Regions from separate parts of the Stenotrophomonas sp. 86428_Sma genome, predicted to be linked through region 2. Evidence: predicted binding sites of a transcription regulator. Region 2 holds the regulator's gene; the other holds the start of a gene.
What was found. Region 2 encodes FliA, which starts transcription of late flagellar genes. Its sites were predicted from a motif close to TAAAGTTTNNCNNNCNNNGGCCGATAA; they were not measured.
Positions count from the first base shown of each region.

Region 1: a site for FliA is predicted at 2,653-2,679, ahead of ACZK3J_RS16955 (methyl-accepting chemotaxis protein). Genes of this name have one in related genera too.

Region 1 is NZ_CM151156.1:3,672,491-3,678,979, forward strand. It holds gene ACZK3J_RS16945 (hypothetical protein) at 1-101, shown strand, start outside; gene ACZK3J_RS16950 (hypothetical protein) at 116-406, shown strand; gene ACZK3J_RS16955 (methyl-accepting chemotaxis protein) at 497-2,623, opposite strand; gene ACZK3J_RS16960 (L,D-transpeptidase family protein) at 2,858-3,820, shown strand; gene ACZK3J_RS16965 (M23 family metallopeptidase) at 3,825-4,502, shown strand; gene ACZK3J_RS16970 (hypothetical protein) at 4,438-5,106, opposite strand; gene ACZK3J_RS16975 (adenylosuccinate synthase) at 5,224-6,489, opposite strand, start outside.
Region 2 is NZ_CM151156.1:2,262,755-2,269,243, forward strand. It holds gene ACZK3J_RS10400 (protein phosphatase CheZ) at 1-202, opposite strand, end outside; gene cheY (chemotaxis response regulator CheY) at 202-594, opposite strand; gene ACZK3J_RS10410 (RNA polymerase sigma factor FliA) at 652-1,395, opposite strand; gene ACZK3J_RS10415 (MinD/ParA family ATP-binding protein) at 1,392-2,279, opposite strand; gene flhF (flagellar biosynthesis GTPase FlhF) at 2,266-3,888, opposite strand; gene flhA (flagellar biosynthesis protein FlhA) at 4,034-6,094, opposite strand; gene flhB (flagellar biosynthesis protein FlhB) at 6,139-6,489, opposite strand, start outside.

The DNA.
Region 1 (6,489 bases), 1.4 Mb from region 2:
AGGCCAGTGATCCGAAAGGCACGTGGACTGCGCAGGTGGTGGTCAGGGATCTGCTGCGGAATGTGAGCCTGCCTCTGCAGGCTCACTTCGACGTCCGTTGAACGGAGGCATGCGGATGAAGATGCGGCGATTACTGAGCTGGACCGGTCTTGCGCTTTGCGTGGTCTACCTGCTGTTGACCGCATGGCTGGTTCACGGCGCGCAGTCGGATGCGGACCCGAAGGGGGCCTATATCCTGATGTCGCTCCCCATCACCCTGCAGTCTGCTGCATTCGATGCCATCGGCGCAGGCAGCCTGCTGTACGGCAAACCCTGGTCGACCGCGTATGCAGTACTGGTTCCGCCAACACTGCTGTTGCTGTACGCAGCTGGCTGGTTGATCGAACGCGCCGCGGGCGGCCGCTAGCCAGCGGCACCGACCGGTTGCGTGCATGCGGTGCCCTGCATGCGGGGCATCGCGATGCAGGGCGTCATCCAACATCCAGTCGCAGGTTGCTTACGCCGCCTGCGCAGGCACGATGGGCATGCGCGCGCCCTGCTCCACCTTGAACACCGCCACCGACGTGGTCAGCGCATGCGCCTGTTCTTCCAGCGCGCGGCTGGCGGCAGTGGCTTCTTCCACCAGCGCAGCGTTCTGCTGGGTCACCTGGTCCATCTGCACCACCACCTGGTTGACCTGCTCGATACCGGCGGCCTGTTCCTTGCTGGCCGCTGCGATGTCGCTCATCAGCTGGGTGGTGCGCGAACTTGCCTGGGCTACGCGCGCGATCGCGGCTTCCGATTCGACCGTCACTGCCAGGCCGCTCTTCACCTTCGCAGCGGCATCTTCGATCAGTTCCTTGATCTCCTTGGCGGCGACACCGGCACGCTGTGCGAGCGTGCGTACTTCGCTGGCGACCACGGCGAAACCACGCCCCTGCTCACCTGCACGGGCCGCTTCAACCGCAGCATTCAGCGCCAGGATGTTGGTCTGGAACGCGATGCCGTCGATCACCGTGGAGATCTCCGAGATGCGTGCTGATGACTGATCGATCTCGCCCATCACCGATGCCATCTGTGCCATCGCCTGCTCGGTCTCGCGTACGGCGGCACCCGCGGCATGCGCTTCACTGTCGGCCTGACGCGCCAGCTCGGCGTTCTGGCGCACGGTGGAGGTCAGTTCCTCCATCGATGCAGCAGCCTCTTCCAGATTGGCTGCCTGCTGCTCGGTGCGGCGCGACAGGTCGTTGTTGCCGGCGGCCAGTTCCTGCGCCGCGTTGTTGATGCTGTCGGCAGCCACCTGGATACCACGCACGATGCCGGTCAGCTGTGCGGTGGTGGTGTTGGCATCGTCGCGCATGCGTGCGAACACGCCGTCGTACTCGCCGTCCATGCGTGCGGTCAGGTCGCCGTGCGAGATCGCGCGCAGCACGTCGGAGACATCGGCAATGCTGGCCTGCGAACTGGCCATCATGCCGTTGAGATGTTCGACCATCGCCTTGAACTGGTACTGGAACGCAGCGGCATCACCACGCATGCTGAAATCACCAGCGCGTGCGGCGCGGGCCAGTTCATCGATCTGCGCGTTGATCGCCATCAGGCTCTGCTTCACCGCGGCCAACGTACGGGTCAGCGTGCCCTTCTCGCCCGGGTAGTCGGGCAGGTCGCGGCTGAGGTCGCCGATGGCGTAGCGCTGCATCACTTCGGCCATCAGCAGCTCCACCTGCACGTGCGATTCGACCAGGCTGTTGGTGGCCTGCACCATGCGGCCGAAGTCACCGGGGAACGCCGTGGCGTCCATGCGATAGCGGATCGCGCCCGCCTCATGCTGCTCAGCCATCTGCAGCTGTGCGCCGATCGCCGCCTGCACGCTCTGCCGCACGCTGGCCATCGCCTCGCCCAACTGGGTCAGTTCGTCACGGCCGCCGAGGCGGAACTCCTGGTCCAGCTGGCCCTTGGACAGGCGTTCGGCCAGGTTCACCGCGCGGGCCAGCGGACCGGTCAGGCTGCGGCCGATCATCACCGAGGCACCAATGCCCACCAGCAGCGCGACGCCGCCCAGCACCAGCAGCTGCAGCAGGCTGCGCTCACCCAGGCGGATCGCCTCGGCGGCGGCATCACGGCTTTCCTTCTCTTCGAAGTCCACGCCATCGGACAGCGCCTTGTTCCAGCCGTTTGCCGCTTCCTGCACGGGGCCCAGGGTCAGCGCCACGGCGCCCGGGTAGTCGCCCTGCTCCATCAGTTCGCTGGTCTGCTTGTTGAGCGGACGCGCGATGGCACGCTTGGCGGCGATGGTTTCGGCAATGGCCTTGCCCTCGGCGTCGCTGGGCAGCGCCTGGTAGGCCGTCCAACTGGCCTCATAGCGCTTGACCAGATCGGCGATGCGCTGCTCATCATGGCCACGGTCATCGCCCTGGCGGATCAGCATCTCGCGGCGAACGACCATCATCTGGTTGTTGGCATCGAGCATCTGCGAGAGCAGGCGCACCTTGGCCACGCTGACATCGACCACCTGCTGCATCGCGCGCTTCTGCACGACACTGGCGGTGGCGCCGGTGGCCACCACGGCCGCAACCAACAGCAGCAACAGGCCAAAGCCCAGCCCAAGACGCCAGGCAACCCTGACGTTCCTCAAGTAGTTCATGGGGGTATCCAAAACGGGGGGATGCGCCCTTATCGGCGGCCCGGCAGGCAATCTTGATCGCCGTCCGTCGATAGCGTCGGCCACCGTTCACCTTGGTGAGCCCCGGCCCGGCCGCTTCTGGACACGGGAATTGACTGCGGTGGGCGCGACTGCTCATGCGGACGTCAGATCCCTTTCACGGTGGCTCGGCGGCTGCTGCGGGCAAGGTGGTGGCGTGACCTGCTGGAGATCCCAATGCCCTTGCCCGTGTCCCGATCCACCCTGCTCGCTCTCTCGCTGCTGGCGTCGCCAGCCTTCGCGCAGGCGCCGCCGCCCCACCTGCCCGCGCCCATTGCCGAAACGGCCGGACCGGACACCGCACCCCACTCCGCGCTGCACGCCCAGGTGCTGCTGGATCGCGCGAACTTCTCCCCTGGCCAGATCGACGGCGAAGTGGGCAGCAACCAGCGACGCGCGGTGTCGGGTTTCCAGGCAGCGCATGGGCTGGACGTAACGGGCGAACTGGACGACACCACCTGGAAGGCCCTGCAGGCCGATACCGTTGGGCCGCTGGCCAGCTACACGCTGACTGCTGAGGATGTCGCCGGTCCGTTCCAGGCCACTCCGAAAGGGCCCGCCGCCCAGGCCAAGCTCACATCGCTGGGCTACGGCAGTGTGGAAGAAGCCCTCGGCGAGCGCTTCCATGCCTCCCCTGAGCTGATGAAGGCGCTCAATCCCGGCGTGGACCTGACCAAGGCTGGCAGCCGCATCCAGGTACCCAACATCGCACTGGCCGCATTGCCAAAGGCGGCGAAGATCGTGGTCGACAAATCCGACTCCACGCTGCAGCTGCTGGATGCGCAGGGCAAGGTGATCGCACAGGTGCCGGTGTCGTCGGGCAGCCAGCACGACCCGTTACCGATCGGCGAATGGAAGATCCTGGGCGTTTACCGCGACCCGCCGTTCCACTACAACCCGAAACTGTTCTGGGATGCCCGCAAGGGCGAAAAGAAGGCCACCCTGCCACCGGGCCCGAACAATCCGGTCGGGCGGGTCTGGATCGATCTGTCCAAGCCGCATTACGGCCTGCATGGCACGCCCGAACCCGGCCATGTGGGCAAGACCGAATCGCATGGCTGCGTGCGCATGACCAACTGGGATGCGCTGCGCGTGGCCGATGCCGTGGATACCTCGGTACCCGTGGTGATGCAGGAGTGAGCCGATGCGCCTTTCGCAACTGATCGTGCTGGGCGTTCTGCTGGGGCTGGGTGCAGGCTGGTGGCTGCGCCGCGATGCAGGCGAGCCGGTAGCCGCCTCGCTGCCGGAAGCACAACCGGCAGCAGCTGTGGCGCCGGCCAAGGGATCCGTAGCGCCGCTCGACACGGCCCCTGCCCCCGCCGCCACCGCACCGTCAGCCGCGCGGACTGCGGATGCGCCGTCGGGTCTGCTGCTGCCGGTACAGGGCGTCCTGGCCTCCCAGCTGCGCGACACGTTCACCGATGCGCGCAGCGAGGGTCGCGTGCACGATGCCATCGACATCATGGCCGATACCGGTACGCCGGTGCTGGCGGTGGCCGATGGAACGGTTGAAAAACTGTTCGACAGCGAGCGCGGCGGCTTGACGATTTACCAGTTCGAGCCCAGCGGGCGCTGGTGCTACTACTACGCGCATCTGCAGCGCTACGCCGATGGCCTGGCGGAGAAGCAGGTGATCAAGCGCGGAGAGGTGATCGGTTACGTGGGCAGCACCGGTAACGCCAGCGCCGAGGCCCCGCACCTGCACTTTGAAGTGCACATGCTGGGCCCGGAAAGACAGTGGTGGAAGGGAGAGTCGATCAATCCGTATCCGCTGTTGAAACAGGCGGCTTCGACGCCTGACGCTGCCAGTGCCGCAAGGTGATGGTGAATGCCACCAGCGCAGCGCCCGGAATCAGCAGGAACAACGCCGCCACCTTCCAGAAGAAGAACGGCCACAGCCACGCGTAGTCCAGGTCGGTCAGCTTCAGTACGTCCATCGGTGGCAGCAGTTCCACCGAGGCCGTGCGACCGGCCAGCGCCGGGTCGACCTCCAGCACAGTCAGCCGCAGCCACGAGCGCCCGCGCGGCAGCGCATCCCCCCGGCCATAACCGAAGTACGAGGCGGCAAATCCAGCAGGCTCAACCGATTCCAGCGCGCGGGTGATGCCGGAACCCGGCACGCCCGAACGCGTTTCGGCGCGGAAGTCGGTCTGATCTGTCGGGGTTTCCACGCGCAGGCGCACCTCAGGATCGATCGCCGTGGAAGTACCGTCATCCGCGTAACGCAGGCGCAGCCGCAATTGGTCATCGATGAAGCGGTAGACCGTGACCTCGGCCGTCGCGCCCGGGCTCAGCACCAGAGGCAGCACCTGCGTGCGTGAGGCCATGTGGTTGGCGATCGCGCCCAGCACCAGCACCGCGCAGGCAAGCGCCCACAGGCTCCACATCACCCACAGGGTGATCCGCACCACCGTTACGCCCTTCACGCTGACATCCGGGTCATCACGTCATTTCCCTGCTGGCCGTGCCGACACAGTAACGAAAAAGCCCCGCTTTCGCGGGGCTCTTACTGTCACCTACGCCGGGCAGCGCCCGGCGCTACCTCAGGCGAACGGATCCTGCAGGACCATGGTGTGGTCGCGGTCCGGGCCGGTGGAGACGATGCTGATCGGGCAGCCGGCCAGCTCTTCCAGCGAACGCAGGTAGGCGCGTGCCGCCGGCGGCAGCTCGTCCCACTGGGTGATGCCGTGGGTGTTCTCGCTCCAGCCCGGGAACTCCAGGTACACCGGGGTGCAGTCTTCCCAGCCCTGCGCGTCCAGCGGCGCGTACTCGGTGCGCTTGCCGTTGTATTCGTAGGCGATGCAGACCTTCAGCTTTTCCATGCCATCCAGCACGTCCAGCTTGGTGATGCACAGGCCGCTGATGCCGTTGATGGCCACGGCGCGCTTCAGCGCGACGATGTCCATCCAGCCGCAGCGACGCGGACGGCCGGTCGAGGCACCGTACTCGGCGCCGCGGTCACGGATGCCCTGGCCGACTTCGTCGTCCAGTTCGGTCGGGAACGGGCCGCCGCCAACGCGGGTGGCGTAGGCCTTGGCGATGCCCAGCACGTAGTCGATCGAATCGGCGCCGACGCCGGAACCGGCCAGTGCACCACCGACGGTGGTGTTGGAGCTGGTGACGTACGGGTAGGTGCCGTGGTCGATGTCCAGCAGCGCACCCTGCGCGCCTTCGAACAGCACGCGCTTACCCTGCTTGCGCAGGTCGTGCAGGATGCCGGCCACGTCGGACTTCATCGGCTGCACGTATTCGCCGAAGGCCAGCGCTTCGTCGAAGGTCTTCTGGAAATCGACCGCATCGGTGTTCAGATACTTGGTCAGCACGAAGTTGTGGTAATCCAGCGCGGTGCGCAGCAGTTCTTCCAGCTGCTTCGGGTAATGCAGGTCGGCGATGCGGATGCCGCGACGCGCCACCTTGTCTTCGTAGGCCGGGCCGATGCCACGGCCGGTGGTGCCGATCGCCTTGCCGCCGGCAGCGCGCTCGCGCGCCTGGTCCAGGGCGATGTGGTACGGCATGATCAGCGGCGCGGCCGGGGAGATCTTCAGGCGCGAACGCACTTCCACGCCGGAGGCTTCCAGCTCGGCGATTTCCTTCTGCAGCGCGGCCGGCGAGATCACCACGCCGTTGCCGATCAGGCACAGCGCATCGTCACGCAGGATGCCCGACGGGATCAGGTGCAGGACGGTCTTCTTACCGTTGATGACCAGGGTGTGGCCGGCATTGTGGCCGCCCTGGAAGCGCACGACGGCGCCGATTTCCTCAGTGAGCAGATCGACGATCTTGCCCTTGCCTTCATCGCCCCACTGGGC
Region 2 (6,489 bases):
CGCTCGGCACGGTCGGCAGTTCGCCCAGCGCCTGTCCCAGCTCGCGGGCCAGCCGCGAGAGGCCGCTCATCATCGGCTGCGTGCGCAGCGCGACCAGCCCGTCGATGCGCTGCCGCCAGGCGGCCTCGTCACCGGATTCGAGCGCGTCCAGAGCCTCCTGCAGGCGCAGGGCGAGGGCGTTCTTGTCGACCGTGGTATCCATCAGACGCTGGCCGCCAGGCGTTCGAAGATCTTGCCGAGCTTCTCTTCCAGCGTCTGCGCGGTGAACGGCTTGATGATGTAGCCGTTCACACCGCTCTGGGCGGCTTCGATGATCTGCTCGCGCTTGGCTTCTGCCGTGACCATCAGCACCGGCAGGGTCTTCAGCTTGGCATCGGCACGGATCGCCTTGAGCAGCTCGATGCCGGTCATCACCGGCATGTTCCAGTCGGTGACCACGAAATCGAACGGCTGGCTCTGCAGCAGCGACAGCGCGGCATGCCCGTCCTCGGCTTCGGCGGTATTGGTGAAGCCCAGATCGCCCAGCAGGTTCTTGACGATTCGACGCATGGTCGAGAAGTCGTCGACGATCAGGATGCGCATGTTCTTGTTCAAAGCAGAATTCCTTTGTTGTTCATTCCGGACGGCCGGGGGCAGCCGCCTCGGGGATGTTCATTCTTCGAGGCCTGCGTCGGCAGCCTCGAACAGCTTCAGCCGGCCACGCAGGCGCAGTACCGCCTGGCCGTGGATCTGGCAGACCCGCGACTCGCTCACGCCGAGCACCGCGCCGATCTCCTTCAGGTTCAGTTCCTGCTCGTAGTACAGCGAGAGCACCAGTTGTTCGCGCTCGGGCAGGTGGCCGATGGCCTTGCCCAGCTCGCGACCGAACTCGCCGCGCTCCAGTACCTGCTGCGGGGTCGGCCCGCCCTGGGCGACGGTGTCCAGCTCGCCCTGGTCCTCGATGCGCGATTCCAGGCTCAGCACCTGGCCACGTGCAGCGTCTTCCATCAGCCGCAGGTACTCGGGCAGCGGCATCTCCATCGCGGCGGCCACTTCAGTGGCGCTGGCGGCACGGCCACTGCTCTGTTCCAGGCGGCGGATGGTGGCGGCGGCATCACGTGCACGGCGGTGCACCGAGCGCGGGACCCAGTCACCACGGCGGATCTCGTCGATCATCGAACCACGGATGCGGATCGAGGCGTAGGTCTCGAAAGAAGCACCCTGGTCGGCGTCATAGCTGCGCGAGGCTTCGATCAGGCCCATCATGCCGGCCTGGATCAGGTCGTCGACCTCGACGCTGGCCGGGAGGCGCGCGGCCAGGTGGTGGGCGATGCGCCGCACCAGGTCCGAATGCTGGGCGATGACTTCGTTCGCCGCCGAGCGCTGCACTTCCCTGTACTGGGCTGCGCCTTTCATGCCGTCACCCCACGCTGCTTGAGGATGCGTTCGAGGAAGAACTCGACGCCGCCACGCGGTTCGGTCGGCGCCTGCCAGCGCGCGGTACGGCGCGCGATCTCGGTGATCGCCAGCGCCGCCGGGCTGGACGGATAGGCCTTCACCACCGGCTGCTGGCGCTGCACCGACAGGCGCAGCCAATCGTCCTGCGGCACGCAGCCCAGGTAGTTCAGCGAGACATCGGCAAGGAACTTCTCGCAGACGCGGGTCAGCTTTTCGTACAGCACGCGGCCCTCGTTGGGGTCGCGCACCATGTTGGCCACCACCTGGATGCGGTCCACGCCACGCTCGCGCGACAGCACCTTGATCAGTGCGTAGGCGTCGGTGATCGAGGCCGGCTCGTCACAGACCACCACCACGGTGTCCTGTGCGGCCTGGCAGAAGGTCAGCACGCCATCGGTGATGCCCGCGGCAGTGTCCACCACCATGATGTCCAGCTCGCGCTCCAGCTCGGAGAACACGTTGACCAGGCCAACGTGCTCGGCCGGGGCCAGCTCGGCCATGTGGCGGCGGCCGGATGCGGCCGGGACCACCAGCACGCCGTTCGGGCCTTCGACGATGACGTCATCCAGCGTGCAGCGGCCGGCGACCAGGTCGGCCAGTGTAAAGGTGGGGTTCAGGCCCAGGATCACGTCGATGTTGGCCAGGCCGAGGTCGGCGTCCAGCAGCAGCGTGCGCTTGCCCATGCCAGCCAGTGCCACGGCCAGGTTGGCCGACACATTCGTCTTGCCCACGCCGCCCTTGCCGCCAGTGACCGCAATGGTGCGCACAGGGCCGAGCGGCTCGCTGCGGGTGGCCGACAGCGGGAAGGTCTTGGTCAGCTTGGCGTACTCACGCGACGGCATGGTTCAACTCCGGGTTGCAGGGCATATCGGCCGCGCGGCGCAAATCTTCAAGGCGAAGTACAAGATTGGCTGCACTGGCCCGGTGCAGGTCCTCCGGGACGTCCTGGCCATCGGTCACCCAGGTGATCGGCAGGGCATGATCCACGGCCACCGACAGGGCGTTGCCGAAGCGGCCGGTCTCGTCCAGCTTGCTCAGTACCAAGCCCTGCAGGTTGGCGGCGCCGAAGCGGCGGACCACCTCGTCCATGTCGCCGAAGCTGGTGTTGGCCGGCAGCACCAGCAGGGTGCGGACCTGGCGCGCGGCACGCAGCCACTGCAGCTGGGCGGCCAGGGCGCGGTCGCGCGGGCCCAGGCCGGCGGTGTCGATCAGCACCAGCTTGTAGTCCTTCAGGCGTTCCAGCAGCTGGTCCAGGTCGGTGCCGCTGTTGGCCTCGTGCACCGCGATGCCGAGCTGGCGGCCGTAGCCGTACAGCTGCTCGCGGGCACCGATGCGGGTGGTGTCGGTGGTGACCAGGGCCACGTCACGCGGCGCGTGCTTCTCGGCGAAGCGCGAGGCCAGCTTGGCGATGGTGGTGGTCTTGCCAGCGCCGGTCGGGCCGACCAGGGCGATCACGCCACCTTCTTCCAGCGGGTCGACCGGGGCGATCGGCAGCTTGCGCGAAATCAGCCCCAGCATCAGGCCGCGGCCTCGATGGGCCTCGGTCTCCAGCGGGATCTGCATGGCCACGTCGCGGGCGAGGCCGGCATCGAAGCCATACTCGTCCATCAGGTCCAGCGCGGTGGCGCGCACCGGGCAGCCGCGCAGGCGCTCGTCGGTGAAGCGGTTCATCTCGCGCTCGATCACATGGCGCATGCCGGCCACTTCCTGGCGCAGCTGGCGGATCTCGGCGTCGTCCTGGGCCACCAGGGTCAGTGCCGGGGCTGGGGCCAGCACGGGGGCAGCGCCGGTTTCGTCGCTGGCTTCGACCGGTGCCGGTTCGCTGGCGACGATCCCGGGTTGCGCTTCGGTCACGGCAGCGGTCGGCAGCGGCGGCGGCTGCACGGCCGACGCCGCGCTTTCGTGATGCGTCTCGTGCGGCGGGTCGATCTGGAAGCGGGCGCGGTTGGCCGGTGCGGCGGTGCTGGGCGCCGGTGCGACGATGGCTTCGGCGAACGGAGCGAAGATCTGATCCGGCAGCGCCGGTTCGTTGACGGCGGCGCGTGCCAGGGTGGCGGCGAAGCCGGTGCTGCCGCGGGTCGGCACGATCTCGTCGGCGCTGTCCAGGGTGCGGCCGGTGGCGCCGACCGCAGCGCGGGCGAGGGCAGCCACGGCCGAGGTGGTTGCGGCCACCGGTTCCGGTGCCGGGGTATTGCTGCGGCGGCGGGTGACCGCGGCGATCACCGCGTCGGCGGCGGTGCGCGGCTTCGGCGCCGGCGGCGGAGCGATGTCACGACGCGAGGCTTCCAGTGCACGCTGCACGGCGCTCTCGTCGTAGTTGGCGGCGGCGACGATCTCGATGCCTTCCTCGATCCGGCGGTTGGACAGGATCACGGCGTCAGGACCATGTTCCTTGCGCACCAGGTTCATGGCCGAGCGCATGTCGGCGGCGACGAATCGTTTGATTTTCATGCTGTGGTCACGGGACGAAGACGGCGGGGTGGCGGTCGGAGAACTCGGGTGGTCGGTGGTCTGCACGGTGCGGGTTCCCCTTGGTATCTGTCTGTTGCGTTGGTTCGAAAGTGGTGTCTGTTTTCTGGCGCATCGGAGGGCGGCGTCAGCTGATCGTTCCGACCAGCTTCAGGCGCTTGTCCTCCGGCACCTCGCTGTAGGCCAGGACCGACAGCGACGGAACGCTGTGGCGGACCAGGCGGGCCAGCGCGGCACGCACCGGGCCAGGTACCAGCACGACCGCGGGCTCGTTGCGGGCTTCCTGCTTGCTGACGCATTCGGCCAGGCTCTGGTGCAGTCGCTCAGAGAGTCCGGGTTCCAGCGCGGCGCCGTTGCCCTGCGTGGACTCCTGCAAGACACGTTCCAATTGTGGGTTGAGCGTGAACACCGGCAGCTCCGCCGACATTCCGGCGATCTCCTGCACGATGAAACGACCCAGTGCGGTGCGCACGGCGGCAGTCAGCACGGCCGGGTCCTGGCTGTTCGGAGCGTGTTCGACCAGTGCTTCGGCGATCTTGCGCAGCTGGCGGATCGGAATGCGCTCGATCAGCAGGTTCTGCAACACGCGCACCACCGCCGACAGCGGCAGCGCCTTCGGCGTCAGATCTTCGACGAGCTTGGGTGCGCTCTTGGCCAGGTTGGCCAGCAGGTGCTGCACTTCCTCGTGGCCGAGCAGTTCCGGCGCGTGTTCGCGGATGAGGTGCGAGAGGTGGGTGGCGACCACGGTGGCTGGATCGACCACGGTATAGCCCAGCGTTTCAGCCTGGGCACGCTGGTGCGGTTGGATCCAGGTCGCGTCCAGGCCGAACGCGGGGTCCTTGCCGGCGATGCCTTCCAGTGCGCCGAGGGCGCTGCCCGGGTCCAGCGCCAGTTCGCGGTCGGGGTGGATCTCGGCGGTGGCCACCGGTACGCCGTGCACCAGCACGCGGTAGCCGTTGGCCGGCAGTTCCAGGTTGTCGCGGATGTGCACCGACGGGATCAGGAAGCCGACGTCCTGGGTCAGCTTGCGGCGCACGCCCTTGATGCGTGCCATCAGTTCGCCGCCCTGGCTGCTGTCCACCAGCGGAATCAGCCGGTAGCCGACCTCCAGGCCCAGCGGATCGACCGGGCGCAGTTCGTCCCAGCTCAGTTCGGCAGTCGGAGCCGGCGCGGCCGGGCGGCCGAGTGCGTTGAGCGCGGCAGCGTCATTGCCTGCGGCTGCCGGATCGGTGGCCGCGGCCTTGCCCTTTCGGTAGACCTTCCAGGCGATGAAGCCGAGGATCGCGGACAGCGTCAGGAAAGCGACGTTGGGCATGCCCGGCACCAGGCCGACCACACCGATGATGCCGGCGGTGATCGCCAGCGCACGGTACTGCCCGAACACCTGGCCGGTCATGGCCTGGGCCATGTCCTGCGAGCGCGAGGCACGGGTGACCAGCATGGCCACGGCGCTGGAGACCAGCAGCGCCGGCAGCTGCGCCACCAGGCCATCACCAATCGACAGCAGGGTGTAGGTGGCAGCGGCATCGCCGAACGGCATGCCATGCTGCAGCACGCCTACGGCCAGGCCGCCGAGCATGTTGATGAACAGGATCAGGATGCCGGCAATGGCATCACCACGGATGAACTTGCTGGCACCGTCCATCGCGCCGTAGAAATCGGCTTCCTCGCGGACTTCCTCGCGGCGCAGCTTGGCTTCTTCACGCGTCAGCAAACCGGCGTTGAGGTCGGCGTCGATCGCCATCTGCTTGCCGGGCATCGCGTCGAGGATGAAGCGCGCGGTCACTTCCGAGACGCGGCCGGCGCCCTTGGTGATGACCACGAAGTTGATGATGGTCAGGATCGCGAACACCACGATGCCGACCGCGTAGTTACCGCCGATCACGAACTCGCCGAAGGCGGCGATGACCTTGCCCGCGGCGTCATGGCCGTTCTGGCCGTTCAGCAGGATCACGCGGGTGGAGGCGACGTTCAGCGCCAGCCGCAGCATGGTGGTGATCAGCAGCACGATCGGGAAGATTGTGAAATCCAGTGGGCGCTTCACGTAGACCACCGCCAGCAGCACCATCAGCGAGATGGCGATGTTGAAGGTGAACAGGGCATCGAGCACCGGCGCGGCCAGCGGCACCACGACCATGGCCAGCAGGGCCAGCACGATCAGCGGTGCGCCAAGGCCCTGGCGGATCATTTCCAGCGCGCGGCGGGTGTTGAAACCGGTGGAGGGCTGGGCGCTCACGGGCGGCCTCCCTTGCCGAATTCATCCACCTGGATGTGCGGGGCGTCCGGCATCGGGCCAGTGCGCCAGGCGCGCAGCTGGTAGACGTAGGACAGGACCTGGGCGACGGCCGAATACAGTCTCACGGGGATTTCCTTTCCGAGTTGGCCTTCCCGATACAAGGCGCGTGCCAAAGGCGGGGCGGAGACGATCGCCACCTTGTTGCCGTCGGCCACTTCACGGATGCGCAGGGCGGTCTCATCCACACCCAGGGCGACCACGGTGGGGGCGTTCATGGCGCCGCCCTCGTACTTAAGGGCGACCGCGTAGTGGGTGGGGTTGACCACCACCACGTCGGCAGTGGGCAC